Regions from separate parts of the Klebsiella sp. HN106 genome, predicted to be linked through region 1. Evidence: predicted binding sites of a transcription regulator. Region 1 holds the regulator's gene; each other region holds the start of a gene.
What was found. The regulator CRP, encoded in region 1, controls carbon source genes, mostly activating them, when cyclic AMP is high. The targets are predictions, from matches to a motif close to ATGTGANNNNNNTCACAT.
Positions count from the first base shown of each region.

Region 2: a site for CRP is predicted at 6,295-6,312, ahead of ACSIPU_RS02385 (sugar transporter). Genes of this name have one in related genera too.
Region 3: a site for CRP is predicted at 1,611-1,628, ahead of rhaS (HTH-type transcriptional activator RhaS). Genes of this name have one in related genera too.

Region 1 is NZ_JBLURD010000011.1:165,099-172,910, reverse strand. Features, by position in the region: gene ACSIPU_RS22135 (ABC transporter ATP-binding protein) at 1-1,504, shown strand, start outside; gene ACSIPU_RS22130 (hydrolase) at 1,697-2,695, shown strand; gene ACSIPU_RS22125 (YheU family protein) at 2,692-2,910, shown strand; gene ACSIPU_RS22120 (phosphoribulokinase) at 2,946-3,815, shown strand; gene ACSIPU_RS22115 (OsmC family protein) at 3,862-4,266, opposite strand; gene crp (cAMP-activated global transcriptional regulator CRP) at 4,571-5,203, shown strand; gene ACSIPU_RS22105 (YccS/YhfK family putative transporter) at 5,255-7,333, shown strand; gene argD (bifunctional acetylornithine/succinyldiaminopimelate transaminase) at 7,323-7,812, opposite strand, start outside.
Region 2 is NZ_JBLURD010000001.1:509,314-517,125, forward strand. Features, by position in the region: gene ACSIPU_RS02350 (dihydrodipicolinate synthase family protein) at 1-596, shown strand, start outside; gene ACSIPU_RS02355 (TerC family protein) at 709-1,470, shown strand; gene ACSIPU_RS02360 (sialidase family protein) at 1,500-2,672, shown strand; gene ACSIPU_RS02365 (YhcH/YjgK/YiaL family protein) at 2,669-3,139, shown strand; gene ACSIPU_RS02370 (SLC13 family permease) at 3,159-4,439, shown strand; gene ACSIPU_RS02375 (PhzF family phenazine biosynthesis protein) at 4,565-5,380, opposite strand; gene ACSIPU_RS02380 (PhzF family phenazine biosynthesis protein) at 5,390-6,181, opposite strand; gene ACSIPU_RS02385 (sugar transporter) at 6,387-7,586, shown strand; gene ACSIPU_RS02390 (MarC family NAAT transporter) at 7,659-7,812, opposite strand, start outside.
Region 3 is NZ_JBLURD010000015.1:45,282-53,093, reverse strand. Features, by position in the region: gene rhaB (rhamnulokinase) at 1-1,456, opposite strand, end outside; gene rhaS (HTH-type transcriptional activator RhaS) at 1,768-2,604, shown strand; gene rhaR (HTH-type transcriptional activator RhaR) at 2,678-3,526, shown strand; gene rhaT (L-rhamnose/proton symporter RhaT) at 3,532-4,566, opposite strand; gene sodA (superoxide dismutase [Mn]) at 4,858-5,478, shown strand; gene yiiM (6-hydroxyaminopurine reductase) at 5,550-6,224, shown strand; gene cpxA (envelope stress sensor histidine kinase CpxA) at 6,317-7,690, opposite strand; gene cpxR (envelope stress response regulator transcription factor CpxR) at 7,687-7,812, opposite strand, start outside.

The DNA.
Region 1 (7,812 bases):
CGGCCTCGGTTTCAGCAATGAACAGCTTGAGAGGCCGGTGAGCGACTTTTCCGGCGGCTGGCGCATGCGTCTTAACCTCGCGCAGGCGCTTATTTGCCGTTCCGATCTGCTACTGCTTGATGAACCGACTAACCACCTCGACCTCGACGCGGTAATCTGGCTGGAGAAGTGGCTCAAAAGCTACAGCGGCACGCTGATCCTGATCTCCCACGATCGCGACTTCCTTGACCCAATCGTCGACAAAATTATTCATATCGAACAGCAAACGATGTTCGAATACACCGGCAACTACAGCTCTTTCGAAGTGCAGCGCGCAACCCGCCTTTCTCAACAACAAGCGATGTATGAGAGCCAGCAGCAGCGCGTGGCCCATCTGCAGAGCTATATCGATCGTTTCCGCGCGAAAGCGACCAAAGCCAAGCAGGCGCAAAGCCGTATCAAAATGCTCGAGCGTATGGAGCTCATCGCCCCTGCCCACGTTGATAATCCGTTCCACTTTAGCTTCCGTGCGCCGGAAAGCCTGCCCAATCCACTGCTGAAGATGGAAAAAGTCAGCGCCGGCTATGGCGAGCGCGTCATTCTCGATTCGATCAAGCTGAATCTGGTTCCAGGGTCGCGCATCGGTCTGCTGGGGCGTAACGGAGCAGGTAAATCCACGCTGATTAAGCTGCTGGCCGGCGAGCTACAGCCGCTGCGCGGTGAAATTGGCCTGGCGAAAGGCATCAAGCTTGGCTACTTTGCTCAGCACCAGCTTGAATTCCTGCGCGCGGACGAATCCCCGCTCCAGCATCTTGCCCGCCTGGCGCCGCAGGAGCTGGAGCAGAAACTGCGCGACTATCTGGGCGGTTTCGGGTTCCAGAGCGACAAAGTCAACGAAGAGACAAAGCGTTTCTCCGGCGGCGAGAAGGCGCGCCTGGTGCTGGCGCTGATCGTCTGGCAACGCCCTAACCTGCTGCTGCTTGATGAACCGACCAACCACCTCGATCTCGACATGCGCCAGGCGCTAACTGAAGCGTTAATTGATTTTGAAGGCGCCCTGGTGGTGGTCTCCCACGACCGCCATCTGATTCGTTCCACTACCGACGATCTTTATCTGGTGCACGATAGCAAAGTCGAACCTTTCGACGGCGATCTCGAAGATTACCAGCAGTGGTTGAGCGACTCGCAAAAGCAGGAAAGCCAGGCATCGGAAGAACCGAAAGAAAACGGCAACAGCGCCCAGGCGCGTAAAGATCAGAAACGCCGCGAAGCCGAGCTGCGTACGCAAACCCAGCCGCTGCGTAAAGAGATTATCCGTCTGGAAAAAGAGATGGAGAAGCTCAACGCCCAGCTGGCGCAGGCGGAAGAGAAGCTCGGCGACAGCGGCCTGTACGATCAAAGCCGTAAAGCAGAGCTTACCGAATGTTTACAGCAGCAGGCCAGCGCAAAGTCCGGCCTCGAAGAGTGTGAAATGGCCTGGCTGGATGCGCAGGAACAGCTGGAGCAGATGCTGCAGGAAGGCTAGCGGCAACATGCGCTACAGCGAGGCGGGGAAACCCGCCTGTTTACCTCTCTCTCCGCGGCTTTTTACACGTAACCTGCCTACCGATTAGCCGCAAGACCACATATTGGCTAACCTGCGTACTTCATGCGCGGTATAGTATGGATAAAGATTATTAATTGCTCTGGTGCTATGGTTGATATCACTCCTACAGAAATGACGCCCCCGGAAAACGACTCGCAGCAGTTTCATCCGATGCGCGGCGTAGGTAATCGTCATTTGCAAACCATGTTGCCGCGGCTAATCCGTCGCAAACTCCGTTTCACTCCCCACTGGCAGCGTCTTGAACTGCCGGATGGCGACTTTGTCGATCTGGCCTGGAGTGAAGATCCTTCTCAGGCACGCCATAAACCCAGACTGGTGGTATTTCATGGCCTGGAGGGCAGCCTGCACAGCCCTTACGCACACGGACTTATCCATGCGGCAATGCAGCGCGGCTGGCTGGGCGTGGTGATGCATTTTCGCGGCTGTAGCGGCGAACCCAACCGAAATAACCGCATCTACCATTCGGGCGAAACGGAAGACGGCTCCTGGTTTCTGCGCTGGCTCCAGCGCGAATACGGTTCGGCACCGACCGCAGCGGTAGGTTATTCGCTCGGGGGCAATATGCTGGGCTGCCTGCTGGCAAAAGAAGGCGACGACATTCCGGTCGATGCCGCGGTAATCGTCTCGGCTCCGTTTATGCTGGAAGCCTGTAGCTATCATATGGATAAAGGTTTCTCACGCGTTTATCAGCGCTATTTGCTTAATCTGCTAAAAGCCAACGCCGCACGTAAGCTAAAAGCCTATCCTGGCTCTCTGCCCGTCGATTTACGTCAGCTAAAAAGCATGCGCCGTATCCGCGAATTTGACGACAGCATCACCGCGAGGATCCACGGTTTTGCCGATGCGCTGGACTATTATCGCCAGTGCAGCGCCATGCCGCGCTTAAGCGATATCACGAAGCCCACGCTGATTATTCACGCAAAAGACGACCCTTTTATGGACCATCACTCGATACCGCCGCAGGAACAATTGCCGGCGAATGTCGAGTATCAGCTGACGGAGCACGGCGGGCACGTTGGGTTCGTCGGCGGTACCTTGCGTAAGCCAGAGATGTGGCTTGAAAGACGCATTCCGGATTGGCTAACCCGCTGGTTAGGAGGAAAATTATGATCATACCCTGGCAAGAGCTCGCTCCCGAAACGCTGGATAGCCTGATCGAAAGTTTTGTCTTGCGCGAAGGCACCGATTATGGTGAACATGAACGTTCGCTGGTTGATAAAGTCTCTGATGTAAAACAGCAGCTAAAAAGCGGAGAGGCCGTGCTGGTATGGTCAGAGCTGCACGAGACGGTCAACATCATGCCCCGCAAGCAGTTTCACGGCTAAGGCGGCACACACTATCGTTTATCCAGGGAGTTGTTATGTCTGCCAAACATCCGGTGATTGCCGTCACGGGCTCCAGCGGCGCGGGTACCACAACCACCAGCCTCGCTTTCCGCAAAATCTTCGCCCAGCTGAATCTGCATGCCGCTGAAGTCGAAGGGGATAGCTTTCACCGCTACACCCGCCCGGAAATGGACATGGCGATCCGCAAAGCGCGGGATCAGGGCAAACATATCAGCTACTTCGGCCCAGAGGCCAACGACTTTGGCCTGCTGGAACAGACGTTTTCTGAGTATGGGCTAAGCGGCAAAGGCCAGTCGCGCAAGTATTTACATACCTATGACGAAGCCGTGCCGTGGAACCAGGTTCCGGGGACCTTCACGCCCTGGCAGCCGCTGCCCGAGCCGACTGACGTCCTCTTTTACGAAGGCCTGCACGGCGGCGTCGTGACGCCGCAGCACAACGTCGCAAACCATGTCGACCTTCTGGTCGGCGTGGTGCCCATCGTCAATCTTGAGTGGATCCAGAAGCTTATCCGCGACACCAGCGAACGCGGCCACTCTCGGGAGGCGGTGATGGACTCGGTGGTCCGCTCGATGGAGGACTACATCAACTTTATCACCCCGCAGTTTTCGCGCACCCATCTCAACTTCCAGCGCGTCCCCACGGTGGATACGTCCAATCCCTTTGCGGCCAAAGCCATCCCTTCCCTGGATGAAAGCTTCGTGGTGATTCATTTCCGCAACCTGAAAAATATCGATTTTCCGTGGCTTCTGGCGATGCTTCAGGGTTCGTTTATCTCACATATGAACACGCTGGTGGTACCGGGCGGAAAAATGGGGCTGGCGATGGAGCTGATTATGGCGCCGCTGGTTGAACGGCTGATGGAAGGCAAGAAAATAAGCTAGCTGCGATCGCCCCGGCGGCAACATAACCTACCGGGGTCGGTTCCGTTTATCCTTCGATCACTTCATAAGAGTGAGTAATGTTTACCGCCTTCTCAAGCATCAGCGCCACCGAGCAGTATTTTTCCGCCGACAGGTCAACGGCGCGGGAAACGGCCGCGTCTTTTAACTCCTTACCGGTCACGATAAAGTGCAGATTGATATGGGTAAACAGACGCGGCGCCTCTTCGCGACGCTCCGAGGTCAGCTTAACTTCGCAGTTGGTGACGTTATGACGCCCCTTCTGCAAAATGGAAACCACGTCAATCGCGCTGCACCCGCCTGCCGCCATTAGCACCATTTCCATCGGGCTGGGCGCTTTATCCCCGGAATTACCGTCCATCAGAATCTGGTGGCCAGAAGCCGACTCACCGATGAAGGTTAACCCTTCAACCCACTTCACTCGCGCTTGCATAAATTTAACTCCAGGGCTGTAATTTTCCTGACAGATTACGCGTAGATAACAATTCTCGCAACGGAAGGCGACCTGGGTCATGCTGAAGCGAGACACCAGGAGACATGCGGCGAAAGCTATGCTAAAACAGTCTGGATGCTACAGTAATACATTGATGTACTGCATGTATGCAGAGGAGTTCACATTACAGGCTGCAGAACACTTTCAGCCGGATTCCCAGGTATAGGGATTCAATACGATTGCATGCCCGGATGCCGTGTAGTGTCGGCACCCGGAGATAGCTTATAACAGAGGATAACCGCGCATGGTGCTTGGCAAACCGCAAACAGACCCTACCCTTGAATGGTTCTTGTCTCATTGCCACATTCATAAGTACCCATCAAAGAGCACGCTGATCCACCAGGGTGAAAAAGCAGAAACGTTGTACTACATCGTTAAGGGCTCCGTGGCTGTACTCATCAAGGATGAAGAAGGTAAAGAGATGATCCTCTCTTACCTCAACCAGGGCGATTTCATCGGTGAATTAGGCCTGTTTGAAGAAGGTCAGGAGCGTAGCGCCTGGGTACGTGCGAAAACCGCATGTGAAGTGGCCGAAATCTCCTACAAAAAATTCCGTCAGCTGATCCAGGTTAACCCGGATATCCTGATGCGTCTCTCTTCGCAGATGGCGCGCCGTCTGCAGGTTACGTCGGAAAAAGTGGGCAACCTCGCTTTCCTCGACGTGACTGGTCGTATCGCCCAGACGCTGCTGAACCTGGCAAAACAGCCGGATGCGATGACCCACCCGGACGGTATGCAAATTAAAATTACCCGCCAGGAAATCGGTCAGATTGTCGGATGCTCTCGCGAAACCGTTGGCCGCATCCTGAAAATGCTGGAAGATCAAAACCTGATCTCGGCACACGGTAAAACTATCGTCGTCTACGGTACCCGTTAAGTCGGTAAAACGGCGTATTGCCTGACAATACGCCGTTTTTGTTTTCCCCTCATGTGGCGCAGGCTGATTTACCACCCGGAAGTCAACTATGCACTGCGGCAAACGCTGGTGTTGTGTCTGCCGGTTGCGATAGGGCTTCTGTTCGGTCATCTACAGCAGGGGCTGCTGTTTTCTCTTGTTCCCGCCTGCTGCAACGTTGCCGGGCTGGATACACCGCATAAGCGTTTCTTTAAACGCCTGATTATCGGCGGCTGCCTGTTTGCCGGCAGTAGCCTTATCGTTCAACTCCTTCTGCAGCGAGAAATACCTTTGCCGCTGATCCTCACGGGTCTGGCGCTCATCCTCGGCGTCACGGCCGAAATCAGCTCTCTGCACGCAAGGCTGCTGCCCGCCTCGCTTATCGCGGCTATATTTACGCTCAGTCTCGCGGGCAACATGCCGATCTGGGAGCCGCTGCTGATCTACGCGCTCGGGACGTTATGGTATGGCGTTTTTAACTGGGTCTGGTTCTGGCTTTGGCGCGAACAGCCGCTGCGCGAATCCTTAAGTCTGCTGTATCGCGAGCTGGCCAATTATTGCGAGGCCAAATACAGTCTGCTTACCCAGCATACGGACCCCTCAACATCGTTGCCGCCGCTGCTTAATCGACAGCAAAAGGTGGTAGATCTGATAACCCAGTGCTATCAGCAGATGCATATGTTGGCGGCCAACCAGCGCAGCGATCATAAACGCCTGCTGCGCGCATTCCAGGTTGGACTGGACCTGCAGGAGCATATTTCCGTCAGCCTTCATCAGCCGGAAGAGGTGCAAAAACTGGTGGAGCGCAGCCATGCGGAAGCGGTGATTCGCTGGAACGCGCAAACCGTTGCCGCCCGCCTGCGGGTGCTGGCGGACGATCTCCTTTACCATCGTTATCCTCAGCGCTTTCAGATGGATAAACAGATCGGTGCGCTGGAAAAAATCGCCTGGCAGCATCCCGATAACCCGGTCGGGCAGTTTTGCGCCTGGCATTTCAGCCGTATTGCCCGGGTTCTGCGCACCCAGCGGCCGCTGTACGCGCGTAACCTGATGGCGGATAAAACCCGTCGCCTGCCGCTGCTGCCTGCCCTGAAAAACTATCTGTCGCTTAAGTCGCCGGCCTTACGAAATGCGGCGCGTATCAGCGTGATGCTGAGCGTCGCCAGCCTGATGGGCAGCGCGCTAAACCTGCCAAAACCCTACTGGATCCTGATGACGGTTCTGTTCGTGACGCAAAACGGCTACGGCGCCACCCGAGTACGCATCGTCCACCGGGCTGCAGGAACCATTGCCGGGCTGGTCATTGCCGGACTGACGCTGCACTTTCACGTCCCTGAAGGCTATACGCTGACCGCGATGCTCTTTATCACGCTGTTAAGCTATCTGATTATCCGCAAGAACTACGGCTGGGCGATGGTCGGATTTACGGTAACGGCAGTGTATACCCTGCAGCTACTCACCCTGAACGGCGAACAGTTTATCGTTGCCAGGCTGATTGATACGCTGATTGGCTGCCTGATCGCCTTCGGGGGTATGGTCTGGCTATGGCCGCAATGGCAAAGCGGCCTGCTGCGCAAAAATGCCCACGATGCGCTGGAAGCCGATCAGGATGCTATCAGGCTGATCCTCAGCGACGACCATCAGGCCCCGGCGCTGGCCTATCAGCGAATGCGCGTCAACCAGGCGCATAACGCGCTGTTTAACTCGCTGAATCAGGCAATGCAGGAACCCGGTTTTAACTCGCACTATCTGGAAGATATGAAGCTGTGGGTTACCCACAGCCAGTTTATTGTCGAGCATATCAACGCCATGACCACCCTGGCGCGCGAGCACAATATGCTCACGCCAGATCTGGCGCAACGTTATCTGGAGTCCTGCGAGATTGCGCTCCAGCGCTGCCAGCAGCGGCTGGATTCCGATGGGCCGGGCAGCGCAGGGGATGTGAATATCATGGAGGCGCAGGATGCGGAGGTTCCTCGCGGCCCGCTCAGTACAATGGAGCAGCATCTGCAGCGCATCCTCGGGCATCTGAACACCATGCACACGATTTCATCGGTGGCATGGCGTCAGCGTCCGCATCATGGCATCTGGCTGCGCGCCACTAAGCGCTGAGCACCCGCTCAACAGCCTGGGCAAAGCGCGTCATGCCTTCAGCAATATCGCTATCATCAATCACCAGCGACGGTACAAAGCGCATCACGTCCGGTCCGGCATTGAGCACCATGACACCAGCCTCTGCGGCGGCGTAGAGGAAATCGCGCGCCTTCCCGTGATACTGCGGCTTAAGCTCGGCGCCGATAAGCAGCCCCATGCCGCGGATATCGCTGAACAGATCGAACCGCGCGTCAATTTGCTGAAGGTGCTCAACAAACAGCTCGCGCTTCGCGGTGACGCCGTCCAGCACTTCCGGTGTGTTAATCAGATCGAACGCCGCTCCGCCCACCGCGCAGGCCAGTGGGTTACCGCCGTAGGTCGATCCATGAGAACCGGCGTGGAACGCGCTGGCGATGTCATGGGTGGTCAGCATCGCGCTGATTGGGAAACCGCCGCCCAGCGCCTTGGCGCTGGTCAGAATATCCGGCGTCACGCCA
Region 2 (7,812 bases), on a different contig from region 1:
TGGGCGTTGACGCGGTCTCCGTGATTACCCCCTGGTTTGTGCCGCTAAAGCAGGATGAGCTGATCGCCCACTATACCGCCATTGCTGACGCCCTGAGCGTACCGGTATTTCTCTACAACATCCCGGCGCGCACCGGCAACACCATTGAACCGCAAACCGCGCGCGCGCTGGCGCAGCATCCGAACATTATCGGCGTCAAAGACAGCGCCGGCAGCTACGAAAGCCTGAAGGGTTTCCTCGATGCGGTCCGGGATATCGCCGATTTTGACGTGCTGAACGGCCCTGATTCGCTGATACACCAGGGTTTTGTTGATGGCTGCTCCGCCTGTATTTCCGGGCTGGCGAACGTCGCGCCAAAAGAGATCAACGCCATCTGGGCAAATTTTAAAGCGGGCAATGTTGAGGGCTCCCGCCAGGCTCAGGAGAGCGTCACCGGTCTGCGCACCGATCTTTATAAAGTTGCGTTCTCGCCGGCGGCGGTAAAAAAAGCGCTGCAGCTGATGGGCCACGATGTTGGCGACAGTCGCTACGCGGTGAGCTTCACCTCGGCGCAGTGCGCGGAAATTAATCACATTATTGCCAAATATATTTCCTGACGATAGCGGAAATAGTTAATTAAATTTCCGGCACTGGTGTAAACAAAAAATCAGTGCCGGGAATATTTAATATTTTGTATATAACGTCTTACGTAACGTAAGGGATGTTTCAATGTTTATATGGATGCTTGACCCTGAAATATGGTTGACGCTGGTAACGCTCACCTTTCTGGAGATTATTCTCGGGGTCGATAATATTATCTTTCTCTCGCTGGTAGTAGCCAAACTGCCACCGCATCAACAAAATGTTGCGCGTAAGTTGGGATTAAGCGGCGCAATGGTTATGCGCGTGCTATTGCTGGTATCTATTGCCTGGCTGGCGCATATAACGGTGCCGCTGTTTACTATTGCGCATTTTGTCGTATCGGTGCGCACCATCATTTTATTTGTCGGTGGTTGTTTCCTTATTTACAAGTCACTGCAGGAGATACGCGGTGAACTGCAGCTGGAAGAAGAGTCGCACGGCGGCGGCCAGCGTCAGCTTTCGCTGGCGGGCGCGGTTGTCCAGATTATGCTGCTGGATATTGTCTTTAGCCTGGATTCAGTTATTACCGCAGTCGGTTTGTCGCAACATATTTTCATTATGATTACGGCAGTCATTATTGCTGTTGGCATTATGATGTTCGCGGCAAAGACCATTGGCGATTTTGTCAATAACACGCCAACGATGAAAATGCTCGCTTTAACCTTTTTGTTGCTGGTGGGGATATTATTGGTCGCGGATAGTCTGGAGATACACATTGCAAAAGGTTATCTCTATTTTGCCATTTTCTTTTCGCTGGCGGTGGAAACGCTCAATATTATTCGTAATAAAAAAATCATTAAGGCTTCGCAGCCCGCAGAAGCTTACGACTCATTACAGCTAAACAAATAAAACCCTACTGAAAATAACGGAGTATGAATATGTCTGTAACCGCAATTCGTGACGGAATCATTAATCAGCATGAACAGGACGCGCGGCTCGAAACCGCGATGTTACCGTCATCCTGCCCGCAAAACCATGCGGCAAACCTGCTGCCGCTGCCGGACGGCTCCCTGATGTGCGTCTGGTTCGGCGGTACCCAGGAAGGCGTTGCCGACATCTCCGTTTGGGGATCGCGTCTGCTGCCCGGGAGCCGCCAGTGGAGCGATGCGGTCAAATTGTCTGATGACGCCAGCCGTTCCGAGCAAAACCCGGTGCTGTTTCTGGCGCCGGATAACGTGCTATGGCTGCTGTGGACCGCGCAGATCTCCGGCAACCAGGATACCGCCATCGTGCGCTATCGCCAGTCAACGGATCTGGGTCAAACCTGGGGCGAGATTGCCACCCTGCTCGATAAGCCCGGCACCTTTATTCGCCAGCCGATCACCGTCCTCGACAACGGCAACTGGCTGCTGCCGGTCTTCTACTGCCGCACTCAACCGGGTGAAAAATGGGTTGGCAACGACGATATCAGCGCCGTCAAAATCTCCTCCGATTGCGGCAAAACCTGGCGCGACGTCGAAGTCCCGCAAAGCCTGGGCTGCGTACATATGAACATCACCGCGCTGCCGGGCGGCACGCTGGTTGCGCTGTTCCGCAGCCGTTGGGCCGACAATATCTACTACAGTCAGTCCGTCGATAACGGCGAAAGCTGGTCAGTGCCGGAACCGACTGAACTGCCCAATAACAACTCATCTATTCAGGTGACTACCCTCGCCAGCGGCGAACTGGCGCTGGTCTTTAACCACATGAGCGCCGCCGGCGCGCGGGAACGCCGGGCATCGCTTTACGACGAAATCGACGATGGCGATAACAGCCGTAAAGAGCCGGAAGTGACCAGCGGGCGTTCGGCCTTCTGGGGAGCGCCGCGCGCGCCGATGACCGTAGCCATCTCCGCCGACGGCGGTAAAACCTGGCCATGGCAGCGCAACCTCGATGAAGGCGACGGCTACTGCATGACCAATAACTCGCTGGATAAGCGCAATCGCGAGTTCTCCTACCCGAGTATCAAACAAGGGGCGGACGGCACGCTGCACATTGCCTACACCTGGTTCCGCCAGGCGATTAAATACGTGCACGTTTCGCCCGAGTGGGTGAAGGAGTCCGCACGATGATCGTCGGCAACCTTAACGCCCTGCCGCTGGCAGGGCTTCCCCCGGCGCTGCGGCAGATCCTCTCCCTTCCGCAAGCCACGCTAGCGGCGCTGAGCGGCAGGCCGGACGGCCGCTGGCAGCCGGAAAACTGTCGCTGGTATTGCAATATCGGCGAAGCGCATACCCAGCCGACCGCCCAGCGGCACACCGAATATCACCATCAGTGGGCCGATATTCAGGTGATGCTGGCGGGCTGCGAGGTGATTAACGCCGGAATGCTCTGCGTCGCGCAGGATAGCGATGAAGAGCGCAAACCGGATCTGTTTATCGCCCGCGATAGCCCGTTGCCGGTATCCATCACCCTGTATCCCGGTGATTTTGCGATATTTCTGCCCGGCGAACCCCATCAGGCGCTGTGCGCGGTAGACGTGCCGTCAACGGTACGCAAAGCCGTATTTAAAGTGCCGAGCGACATGCTGGAAGGGTAAATAAGAAGGAGAAATAACAATGACAATGGAAATGATTCTGGCGCTGGGCATTCTGGTGCTAATGATAGTTCTTATTATGTCAGACAAAATGGCGTTTGGCGCACCGCCGCTGCTCGCCTGTCTGCTATTGGTTGTGACAGGGCTCTCCAACGTTCAGCAGGCCTTTGCCGGGTTTGTTAACTCAAGCGTCATTATGATCGCCGGCTTTATGGTGGTGATGGCGGCGCTGCAGAAAACGCGGCTGATCGGTAACGTAAAATCGGCGATGGTTAATCTGGTAAATAAAGGCAGCTATAAAAGCTACGCGCTGCTACTGGTGATTGTCATGATTGGCGCCAGCCTGGCGGGTACCGGTTCAACCGGCTACTACGTGCTGATTCTGTCACTGGTTTCGACCATCCCCTACAGCAAGAAGCTGCCGACCTCAAAGCTGATGATGCCGCTGGGATTCGCCACCAATCATCCTCTGTTCCCGGTTAACGTCGCGCTGCTGTTTGGCGTCACCGCCACGGTACTGCAAACCGCCGGTTTCAACGAGGAGATTTCAATGGTGAAATTTGCTCTGGTCAATCTGGTGATGTCGCTGGCCTTTTTGGCCTGGTGCCTGGTTGCGTATCGCTTTTTACCCGATCACCCGATCGCCGATGCCTCCGAGGAAGCGATGGCGGTACGCGAAGAGGAAGCCGTGGTGCTGCCCGCGTGGAAAGAGTATTGCACCGTTGGCGCCTTTGCGTTCAGCGTCGTGGGTATGATGCTGATGAATCAGTTAGGCAATATCGCCTATGTCGTACCGGGTCTCGCCGCCGCCTTCGTGATGATGATTAACGTTGTCGACTTCAAAGAGGTTCGCGATCATATGGGCGCGCCGGTTATCCTGATGATGGCTGGGGTGATCGGCGTTGCCGATGCGCTGGCAGGCACGGGCTTCACGGCAATGGTCGGCGATGCGGTGGCGGGCGTGCTCGGCGCAAACGTATCGCCCTTCGTGTTTATTTTTATCTTTGCGCTACTGACCAGCACCTGCTCAACCTTTACCGGGTCGAACATGGGCTCGGTGTATATCTTCGCGCCGATCGCGATCGCCGCCTGTACCAGCCTCGGCCTCAACCCTACCGCAGCCGCGATTGCGGTGGTCATTTCTGGCTGGAACGGTGGCTATATGCCGATTGACGGTATGCCGGCAATGATTCTGGGAATGGGGAAATATAAATTACCGGAATTCTGGATATTCTCGGTGCCGATGTACTTAATACGGATTCTGGCACTGTGCGTCGGCGCGATTGTGATATTCCCGATGTAGTTTTCTCTTCAATCTGTTCTGGTCTGACCCGATAGTGGCTCTGGTTTTTCGTGGAGTACGCAGGAGACGTTTGCCCAACACGCGGGGATGGATAAGGGATCGGCAGGTTTATTGCCGATCCCTTTTTATTTTTCGTACTCGCCTGACGTTATTTCACGTAGCGTGATTACGCCATTTAAATAGGTTACCGCCTGGCCGCTCATTAATACCCGCTCGCCCTTTAGCTCGCAGCGAATATCACCGCCGCGCGCGGAAACCTGCCGCGCCAGCATCCGGGTTTTGCCCAGCTTCGCACGCCAGTAGGGGATCAACATGGTATGCGCAGAACCGGTTACCGGATCTTCCCACACCGCTTCTCCCGGGGAGAAAAAGCGGCTGACGAAGTCATATTCGCCGCTGCCTGCGGCGGTAACGGTAACTTTATGCTCACCCGGGATCATCGCGGTAATATTCGGCCGCAGGGCTTCTAGCAGGTCGCGAGAGGCCAGCTCGATAAGCCATGCGCGTCCCTTACGCGCGTGCAGATAGCTATCAATACCCAGCGCGGAGAGCATCGCGGCGGGCGGCTCACCCTCCTGCGTTTCTCCCGCCGGGAAATCCAGCGTCAGCCACTCGCCTTCACGGCTCACGGTCAGGCGACCGGAAGCGGTCGCGAAGTGAATGACCGCGTCAGGATAATCCAGGTGATGAAATATCACGTGCGCGCTGGCAAGCGTAGCGTGGCCGCAGAGATTGACCTCGTTGCGGGTGGTAAACCAGCGAAGCGCAAAACCATCGCTTTCTGGCACCACGAACGCGGTTTCCGACTGGTTGTGCTGCTGCGCCATGTTGAGCAGCAGCGCATCCGGCAGCCACTCTTTAAGCAGGCATACCGCCGCCGGATTGCCGGCAAAAGGCTGGTCGCTGAAAGCCGCCACCAGATAAAAAGGGATTTCCTTCACCCGGCCTCCTTAACGCAGCGTAATCGTGCCGATTAAATAGGTCGTCGCCTGACCGCCGATCAGAACCCGCTCGCCCCGCCACTGGCAGCGCAGATCGCCGCCGCGGGCCGAAACCTGCCGCGCCTGCATCTCCGTTTTGCCGAGCTTTTCGCCCCAGTAGGGAATCAGCATGCTGTGGGTCGAACCGGTCACCGGATCTTCCGCCACCGCCTCGCCCGGGCAGAAGAAACGACTGACAAAGTCATACTCTTCATCCGCCGCGCTGATACAGATCATTTTACCGAGGCGCTGGAGTCTCTGCATATCCGGGCGCACGGCTTCCACCTGCTGGCGGTTGGCCAGAATCACCAGATAATCGCGCGCCACGCGTATCTCCTGCGCTTCGCGCAGTCCGAGCCCGGCCAGCAGTTCCGCAGGCGGCTGCTCAACGGCGGTCGTCGCCCAGGCCGGGAAATCCAGGGTCAGCCAGTCGCCGCTGCGCGTGACGCGAAGCTCGCCAACAAAACGGGTGCTAAAGACAATCGTTGATGACGGGTGATCGAAATATTCAAAAATCACGTGCGATGCCGCCAGCGTCGCATGGCCGCAAAGGTTGATCTCATCCAGCGTGGTAAACCAGCGCAGCTCGTATCCTTCATCGGTGCGGACGAAAAACGCCGTCTCCGACTGATTATGCTGTTGCGCCATTTTCAGCAACGTTTCGTCCGGCAGCCATTCGGTGAGCGGGCAAACCGCCGCTGCGTTGCCGCCAAAGCTATGGTCGCTGAACGCATCGACCAGATAAAAATTAATTTCCTGCATCGTTCGGTCCCTTCATCTTCTTTACTTATCGATAACATGACATAAACGGGATAATTGCACACCTTTTATAAGAAAATTAATCCGTTAGGTTCAGGTATTTCCTTCAAACAAAAATGAGACTCAGATCACAAAATGGTTGTGTTTTAGGCAGCGATCGTTTTAAGATCGTGCCACTTCTTTCCTCTTTGTAACCAGCCCTGAACTTATGATGACAAATACGGTTTCACGCAAGGTCGCGTGGCTGCGCGTAGTCACGCTTGCGATTGCGGCATTTATTTTTAATACCACCGAATTTGCGCCCGTTGGCCTGCTGTCGGACATTGCTGACAGCTTCGGCATGGAAACGGCGCAGGTGGGGATTATGCTGACGATCTACGCCTGGGTCGTCGCGCTGATGTCGCTGCCCTTTATGCTGTTGACCAGCAAGATGGAGCGCCGTCGTCTGCTGGTTGGCCTGTTTATTCTGTTTATCGCCAGCCACGTGCTGTCGTTCCTGGCATGGAACTTTAACGTGCTGGTGATCAGCCGTATCGGTATCGCTTTTGCCCACGCGGTATTCTGGTCGATTACTTCAGCGCTGGCGATTCGTATGGCGCCAGCCGGTAAACGGGCGCAGGCGCTGAGCCTGATTGCTACCGGTACCGCGTTGGCGATGGTTTTCGGTATCCCGATCGGCCGTATCGTCGGGCAGTACTTTGGCTGGCGCACCACCTTCCTGGTTATTGGCCTGGGAGCGCTGATCACCATGGTATGCCTGATCAAGCTGCTGCCCAGGCTGCCGAGCGAGCATTCAGGTTCGCTGAAAAGCCTACCGGTGCTGTTCCGCCGCCCTGCGCTGCTGAGTATTTATTTACTGACGGTGATTGTGGTGACCGCGCACTATACCGCCTATAGCTATATTGAACCGTTCGTTCAGACGGTCGCCGGCCTGAGCGGCAACTTCGCGACCGTGCTGCTGCTGACGCTGGGCGGCGCGGGTATCGTCGGCAGCATTCTGTTTGGTAAGCTCGGCAACCTGCATGCTTCCGGATTAATCAATGCGGCGATTGGCCTGCTGCTGGCGTGTCTGCTACTGCTGCTGCCCGCCTCGCACAACGCTAACCACCTGATGCTGCTGAGCGTCTTCTGGGGCGTGGCGATCATGATTATCGGGCTTGGTATGCAGGTTAAAGTGCTGGCGCTGGCGCCGGATGCAACCGACGTGGCGATGTCGCTGTTTTCGGGGATCTTTAATATCGGCATCGGCGCTGGCGCGCTGGTGGGCAGTCAGGTCAGTACCCATCTGTCGATGGCGTCGATTGGCTATGTCGGCGCGATCCCGGCCGTCGTCGCGTTAATGTGGGCGGTGATGATTTTCCGCCGCTGGCCGATCTCGCTGGACGACCATCAGCCGCATCACTCCTGATCGTTCGACTAAAAAAAGCCTGCCGGTTGCAAAACGGCAGGCTTTTTTATTTTTCCTGTCGATGCAAAGTCGTCAGGCGTGATAGGTCGAAATAATCTCCAACACGCCGTTGATGATGAATTGCACGCCCATACAGACCAGCAGGAAGCCCATCAGGCGGGAAATCGCCTCGATACCGCCCTTCCCGACCAGACGCATAATCGCTCCGGAGCTGCGCAGGCAGCCC
Region 3 (7,812 bases), on a different contig from region 1:
GCTCCTTGGTCTGTTGTGGCTGAAACTGCGCGCTAAAGCGGGCAATTTCACTTTCATGATTGGGGGTAAAGGTGGTGAGGGCGTAGTTTTGCCGCACGACCTGACGGAATTCATCGACGTTGTGCAGCTCGTCCAGGGTCATCAGCTGAATGCCGATATTGCCCAGGGTGGAGGCCTCAACCGGGCCAGCGACCACGGTGATGCCGCAGGCGTCGGCGCAAAGCTGATTGAGCAGTTCGTTCTGGCAGCCGCCGCCGACAATATGCAGCTGGCTGAACGGCTGACCGCGCAGCGCCGCCAGTTCGTTAAGCACCCGAGCGTAGAGCAGCGCCAGGCTGTCGAAAATGCAGCGGGCCAGCTCGGCGTCGCCGGCAGGAACCGGCTGCCCGGATTCGCGGCAGGCGGCCTGGATTTCCGCGCTCATGTTGTCCGGGTTGATAAAGCGGTCATCGTTACAGTCGATAACGCAGCGGCAGGCCGGAAGCGCAGCGGTGCGTGCGATCAGCGCCGGCAGGTCGCTGACGTTTTGCTCCTTGAGCACCCGCTGCAGCAGCCAAAGACCCATAATATTTTTCAGTACCCGATAGCGGCCTTCGGCCCCGCCTTCGTTGGTGATATTGGCCTTTAGCGCCGCATCGCTGGTGCAGGGGGTTTTGCTTTCAAAGCCCATCAGCGACCAGGTGCCGGAAGAGAGATACGCGGCGTTTTTGCTGGCCAGCGGCGAGGCGATAACCGCGCTGGCGGTATCGTGACTGGCGACGGCGACCACCGGGATGTTATTGCCCTGCGGACATATCCAGTGGCCGATAACGTTGCCGGGGTGCGTCGGCGTACCGAACCATTCGCGCGGCGCGCCGCTCCAGTTCAGCAGCTCTTCATCCCAGTTATCGCTGTTAATGTTGACCAGTTGCGTGGTGGTGGCGTTGGTGTACTCCCAGTTCATGTTGCCAGTCAGGCGGAAGCTAAAGTAGTCCGGGATCAGCAGCGCATGCGCGGCCTGGCTGACCAGTTCCGGCTGTTGTTCAACCAGCGCGCGGAGCTGGTAAAGGGTGTTAAACGGCAGAAACTGAATGCCGCTGCGGCGGTAGATCTCCGCCCGGCCCAGCTGCTCTTCGGCATGGCGCATCAGCCCCTGGGTACGAGAATCGCGATAGGAAACCGGCAGGCCGACGCGCTGGCCCGCTTTATCCAGCAGGACATAATCCACGCCCCAGGTATCGATGCCGATGCTGTCGATCAGGATGCCCTGTTCGCAGACCTTCTCCAGACCGCGGCGAATTTCCCCTTCCAGGCTATCGAGATCCCAGCAGTCGAAACCATCCACCTTCTGCAGGCTATTGGTAAAACGGTGAATTTCACGCAGCGCCAGCGTTTGCTGCCCGGGTTGATAACCGGCGAGCATCACCCGCCCGCTGGAGGCGCCTAAATCAACGGCGACACAATGACGAAAACTCATGGGAAGATCCTTGTGAAAATCATTGCATGCAGTCTAAAAAAGTCGCCTCAGGCTCACCTTCTTGTTACTGACAGGGAAAATTGGCCGCTGGCAAGAAAGCAAAGGTGACCGTGAGAGAGGTCACAGTTTCGTTTTATCTGCGCTGGATGGAGGGATGTGATGTTGTCCGCAGTTCCCGATCTTTCCCGCCATTTCTTGAAAAAGCGGCAGGCTTTACGAATTTTGCGGTCAAAAATTGAAGGCCGGATCGCCGCCCCTTAATTACTATTTGCTCCACTGATTGATAACTTTTCTCATTTCGAGGAGCGGCTATGACTATGTTGCACAGTGTGGATTTCTTTAAGTCCGGCGTTTCAGCTGTCGCCATTGAGCCGCGGCTCCCGCAATCCGCTTTTCCTGAGCATCATCATGATTTTCATGAGATTGTTATTGTGGAGCACGGCACCGGGATTCACGTTTTCAACGGCCAGCCCTATACCATCAGCGGCGGATCGGTGTGCTTTATCCGCGATCACGATCGTCATCTCTACGAGCACACGGATAATTTATGCCTGACTAATGTGCTCTATCGCGCGCCGGACGCATTTCGCTTTTTGTCCGGCCTGAACGAACTGTTACCGCAGGAGCAGGAGGGGAACTATCTCTCACACTGGCGGGTGAATCAGAATGCATTGCAGCAGGTGCGGCAGATTGTGGAGCAGATGGAGAACGTTGGCGCGGATGCGGATATGCACGCCATCGCCAGCCGCGAGATTTTATTTATGCAGCTGCTGGTGCACCTGCGTAAAAGCAGCCTCGCCGAAGGCGCAGCCAACAATGACGCGCGGCTCAACCATTTAATGGCCTGGCTGGAAGATCATTTTGCCGAAGATATCTGCTGGGAAGAGGTGGCGGCGCGGTTTTCGCTCTCTTTGCGAACTCTGCATCGTCAGTTAAAACAGCAAACCGGACTGACGCCGCAGCGCTACCTGAATCGGGTGCGGTTGATGAAAGCGCGCCATCTGCTGCGCCACAGCGATGACAGCGTGACCGATATCGCCTATCGCTGCGGATTCGGCGACAGTAACCACTTTTCGACGCTTTTTCGCCGTGAATTTGACTGGTCTCCGCGCGATATTCGCCAGGGGCGCGACGCCATTCTTCAGTAACGGGAGAGCAGTCAACGTTTTAGCAGACATAAACGCGAATAATGAAACGTTATTTATGTTCGGAGTTGATGTCGTGGCAGGTCAGCTGATTCTTCGCAAAGATGAATTTTTTGCCTCCCCCGCTCAGGCGGTGGCGGTAGCGGATCGCTATCCGCAAAACGTCTTCGCCGAGCACACCCATGAGTTCTGCGAACTGGTGCTGGTGTGGCGGGGAAACGGCCTGCACGTTCTTAACGATCGCCCGTGGCGCATTACCCGCGGCGATCTGTTCTATATCCGCGCGGAAGATAAGCACTCCTACGCCTCGGTAAACGATCTCGTCCTGCAAAACGTCATTTATTGCCCGGATCGGCTGCGGCTTAACTTTGACTGGGCGGCGCACATTCCGGGCCTGTTCGGCACCCCGTGGGTTCCGCACTGGAGGATTGGCAGCAGCGGCATGGCCCAGGTCAGACAGGTGATTACCCAGCTGGAGCATGAGAGCAGCCGCAGTGATGCCCAGGCCAATAATATGGCCGAACTGCTGTTTGCGCAGCTGGTGCTTATTCTTCAGCGCTATCGCTACGCCACCGATAATCTGGCGGCAACTCAAAGCGAAGCGCTGCTCGATAAGCTGCTCACCGAGCTGGCGGGCAGCCTCAATCGTCCCTTCTTTCTTGACCGTTTTTGCGAGCGGGAAGGGTGCAGCGAGCGCGCGCTGCGCCAGCAGTTTCGTCAGCAGACGGGGATGACTATCAACCACTACCTGCGCCAGCTGCGTATTTGCCACGCGCAGTATCTGCTGCAGCATACCGAACGGCTGATTGGCGAAGTGGCGATGCAGTGCGGGTTTGAAGACAGTAATTACTTTTCGGTGGTGTTTAACCGCGAGATAGGCATGACGCCGGGGCAGTGGCGGCAGCGCAGTCGCGCCGCCGCCTGACGACGCTAGTTCGCCATTCCCAGACCGACGATATTGGCGGCGATGATAATCACCACGCAGCCGAGGCTGAGGACGCCCACAGGACGACGACCGGCGTTGTTCCACTCTTTGAGGATCAGGCCTACAAGCCCGCCGCACAGCACATAGAAGCTCATATGCAGCATCCAGCTCATGTAGTCGTACTGCGCCGGGATGCTGGCGTGGCCCCAGGCGTAGAAGAAGAACTGGAGATACCACATCAGGCCGCCTAACGCGGAAAGCAGGATATTGCTGATAATGAGCGGTTTTGCCAGCGAGAAGTCGGCTTTTATCGACAAATTCTTCACTTTTGCCAGCCGGATAAAGCAGAAGCCGAGGTTAACCAGCGCGCCGCCGCCCATGATCACCACATAGCTTGGCAGCGCGGTGTAAAGCGGGTCGACGCCGAGCGCGGCGGCGGCTTCGTGCATCGGCTTGGCGGCGTTCATGGCGAACGACATACCTGCGGAGAAGATGCCGCACATCACCGCCAGCAGCAGGCCCTTTTTCAGATTGAAGTCTTCGGCCTTGATGCCCATTTTGCGTTCTTTCAACTGGCCTGCCCGGGTGACGATGCCCACGCCAATCACCGCAACCAGCACGCCGAGCAGCGTCATCTGGCCGCCTTTAGTGTTAATGAGAACATCAAACTGACCATTGAGAATCGGGGTCATGAGCGTACCGACAATCAACGTAATACCAATGGCGATGCCGATCCCCATCGACATGCCGAGATAGCGCATCGTCAGGCCGTAGTTAATATTACCGATGCCCCACATGGCGCCGAACAGGAAAACGGGCAGAAGCGTGGAGGCGTTAAAAGAACCGTAATAGGCCCAGAAGTCGGGCAGCAGCATGGCGCTGATGGCCCAGGGGAGGATCAGCCAGGAGACGATCCCGCCGATTGACCACATTGTTTCCCAGGACCAATGTTTAACTTTCTTGAACGGGGCATAGAAACAGGCTGCACTGGCTGCACCTATCAAATGCCAAAAAATACCCATCGTAATCGCGTGATTCATTGATTTTATCCTCATCTATTTTTTATCGGATAAATCTTCTTCCGACCCGATGAGTGTAAAAATCGGTCAGTTTTTCCGCCTTTAAGCTGTTGCCACCAGAAGGCGGAACCTGGCAACCAAAAACTTAATTAGTTGTTCTGTATCACAAAACTACATCTATTCCCCCTTGTTATAACCTTATTAAAAATACGGCATTGATAAGCGTTTTCAATATCATTTAATTAACTATAATGAACCAACTGCTTACGCGGCATTAACACTTTCCGCCGCTCGACAATAATGGAGATGATTATGAGTTATACACTGCCTGCCCTGCCGTACGCTTATGACGCCCTGGAACCGCATTTTGACAAGCAGACGATGGAAATCCATCACACTAAACACCACCAGACCTACGTTAATAATGCCAACGCAGCGCTGGAAAGCCTGCCTGAATTCGCGAACCTGTCCGCAGAAGAGCTGATTACCAAACTGGATCAGCTGCCGGCAGACAAAAAAACCGTGCTGCGTAACAACGCCGGCGGCCACGCTAACCACAGCCTGTTCTGGAAAGGCCTGAAAACAGGTACCACCCTGCAGGGCGACCTGAAAGCGGCTATCGAGCGTGATTTCGGTTCCGTTGACAACTTTAAAGCGGAATTTGAAAAAGCGGCTGCTACCCGTTTCGGCTCCGGCTGGGCGTGGCTGGTGCTGAAAGGCGACAAGCTGGCGGTGGTTTCTACCGCTAACCAGGACTCCCCGCTGATGGGCGAAGCAATCTCCGGCGCTTCCGGCTTCCCGATTCTGGGCCTGGACGTATGGGAACACGCTTACTACCTGAAATTCCAGAACCGTCGTCCGGACTACATTAAAGCGTTCTGGGACGTGGTGAACTGGGACGAAGCCGCAGCGCGTTTTGCCGCCAAAAAATAAGGTTGCATTGTGCTGAGCGAGAAGCGAGTCTGATGACTCGCTTTTTTTATATCCGCAGCAAAGGAGCAGCGATGCACTATCCGGTGAATGTCTTTGTGGGCAAGGTAAGGGATTACGACGGCAGCCGTCCAAGCGCCATCGGTAAAATTCAGATCGACGGTGAACTGACCCTCGGCGATTTGGGGCTGGAGGGCGATGAGCAGGCGGAGAAGAAAATTCACGGCGGGCCGGACCGCGCGCTGTGCCACTATCCCCGTGAACACTATGCCCACTGGGCCCGTGAACTTCCGCAGCAGGCGGATCTTTTCTGCGCCCCGGCGTTTGGCGAAAATCTCTCGACCGAAGGGCTGACGGAAAAAAATGTCTATATTGGCGATATCTTCCGCTGGGGAGAGGCGCTGATTCAGGTGACGCAGCCGCGATCGCCGTGCTTCAAGCTTAACTACCATTTTGCCGTCAGCGACATGGCGCAGCTTATGCAGAATAGCGGCAAAACCGGCTGGCTGTATCGGGTAGTGGCGGGCGGACGAGTGTCCGGCGATGCGCCGCTGGCGCTGGTTTCCCGCCTCAGCGACGTTAGCGTTCACGAGGCGGGAGCTATTGCCTGGCAAATGCCGTTCGATGACGAACAGTATCACCGCCTGCTATCAGCGGCGGGGCTGTCGGTAAGCTGGAGCCGTACCATGCAGAAACGGCGCCTGAGCGGGAAGATCGAAAATAATTCGCGGAGATTGTGGGGGAAATAGCGCTTCCGTGCGCGTTCCCGGATGGCGGCGCGTTGCGCCTTATCCGGGCTACCCGTTTCGAACCCGGCCTGGCGAAGCGCAGGCCGGGGGAGTCAGGTACGCTTGTACAGCGGCAGCCACAGGGTTAAGCGCAAGCCGCCCAGCGGGCTGTCGTCGGCTTTCACCCAACCGCGATGCTGCTGGATTGCCGCTTCGACAATCGCCAGCCCCAGCCCGGTACCGCCAGACTCGCGATCGCGCGCCTCATCGGTACGGTAGAACGGACGGAAAATCTGCTCGCGATCCTCCGGACTTACGCCCGGGCCGTCATCATCGACGTTAACCGTGATGCCATCTTTATCCACCGAGAAGCTTACCGAAATTTTGGTATGCGAGTAGCGCAGCGCGTTACGCACGATATTCTCCAGCGCGCTTTCCAGCGCATTGGGGTTACCGTACAGCGGCCAGGGCCCCGGCGGATACTCGACGGTGAACGATTTCCCCATCTGTTCGGCTTCAAAGGCGGCGTTATCCAGCACCTCGCCCCACAGCTGGTTGGCTTTCACCGTCTCGCTGACCAGCGCGGTTTTCGCCTGATTGCGCGACATCACCAGCAGGTCGTTGATCATGCTATCCAGCCGGTGCGCTTCCATCTCAATCCGCTCCAGCTCTTTGCTTTCCCCGCTGCGGCGGCGCAGCAATGCGGTGCCTAACTGCAGGCGGGTCAGCGGCGTGCGCAGTTCGTGCGAGATATCGGACAGCAGACGATGCTGGCTGGACATCATGCGCTCCAGCGCGGTCACCATCTGGTTAAAACTGGTCCCGGCGGCTAAAAACTCCTGCGGACCGGCTTCCAGCTCCGGATGCTGACGCAGGTTGCCCTGGGCGACTTCATCGGCGGCATTTTTGAGCTTACGCGCGGGTTTCGCCAGGCTCCACGCCAGCCATAGCAGCAGCGGGGCGCTGACTAACATCGTGACGATGAGCAGCAACAAAGGCCGGTCGAACAGCAGATTGATGAAGTCTGATTGTGAGGTATTAGCAGGGCGAATCAGATAGAGCTGGTAGTTATCTTCTCCATCCCTGACGGAAAAAGGCCCGACCATTTCCAGACGACCATAGCGTTTTTTCTGCGGATGGTCGGCGTTATCCGCCTGGCCGATAAAGTTGCGGATAATCTGCATTTCGTTGCGTTCCGCGCCGATGACGCGACCCTCGCTGGTGACCAGCAGCAAACGCTGGCCCGGCGGAGCCCACTTATCGATAGCGCGAAACAGACGACGCCACCACATCAGGTCGTTCGGCGGATCGTTCGCCAGTTCGGCCTCGACGTGCTGTTCAATCATGATGCCCTGACGTTGCTCGCTCTCCAGCAGCTCGGTCATCTGGCGCGAGTCCAGCTTGGGCAGCATCAGAACCAGCATCAACACCAGCGCCAGCGTGAGCCAGAAAATAGCGAAGATGCGTGCGGTTAAACTTCCAATCATGAAGCCGATACCATCAGATAGCCGCGTCCGCGCAGCGTTTTAAACCACGGATGGCCGTCCTTGCGCTCCGGCAGCTTACGCCGCAGGTTGGAGATGTGCATATCGATTGCGCGGTCGAATGG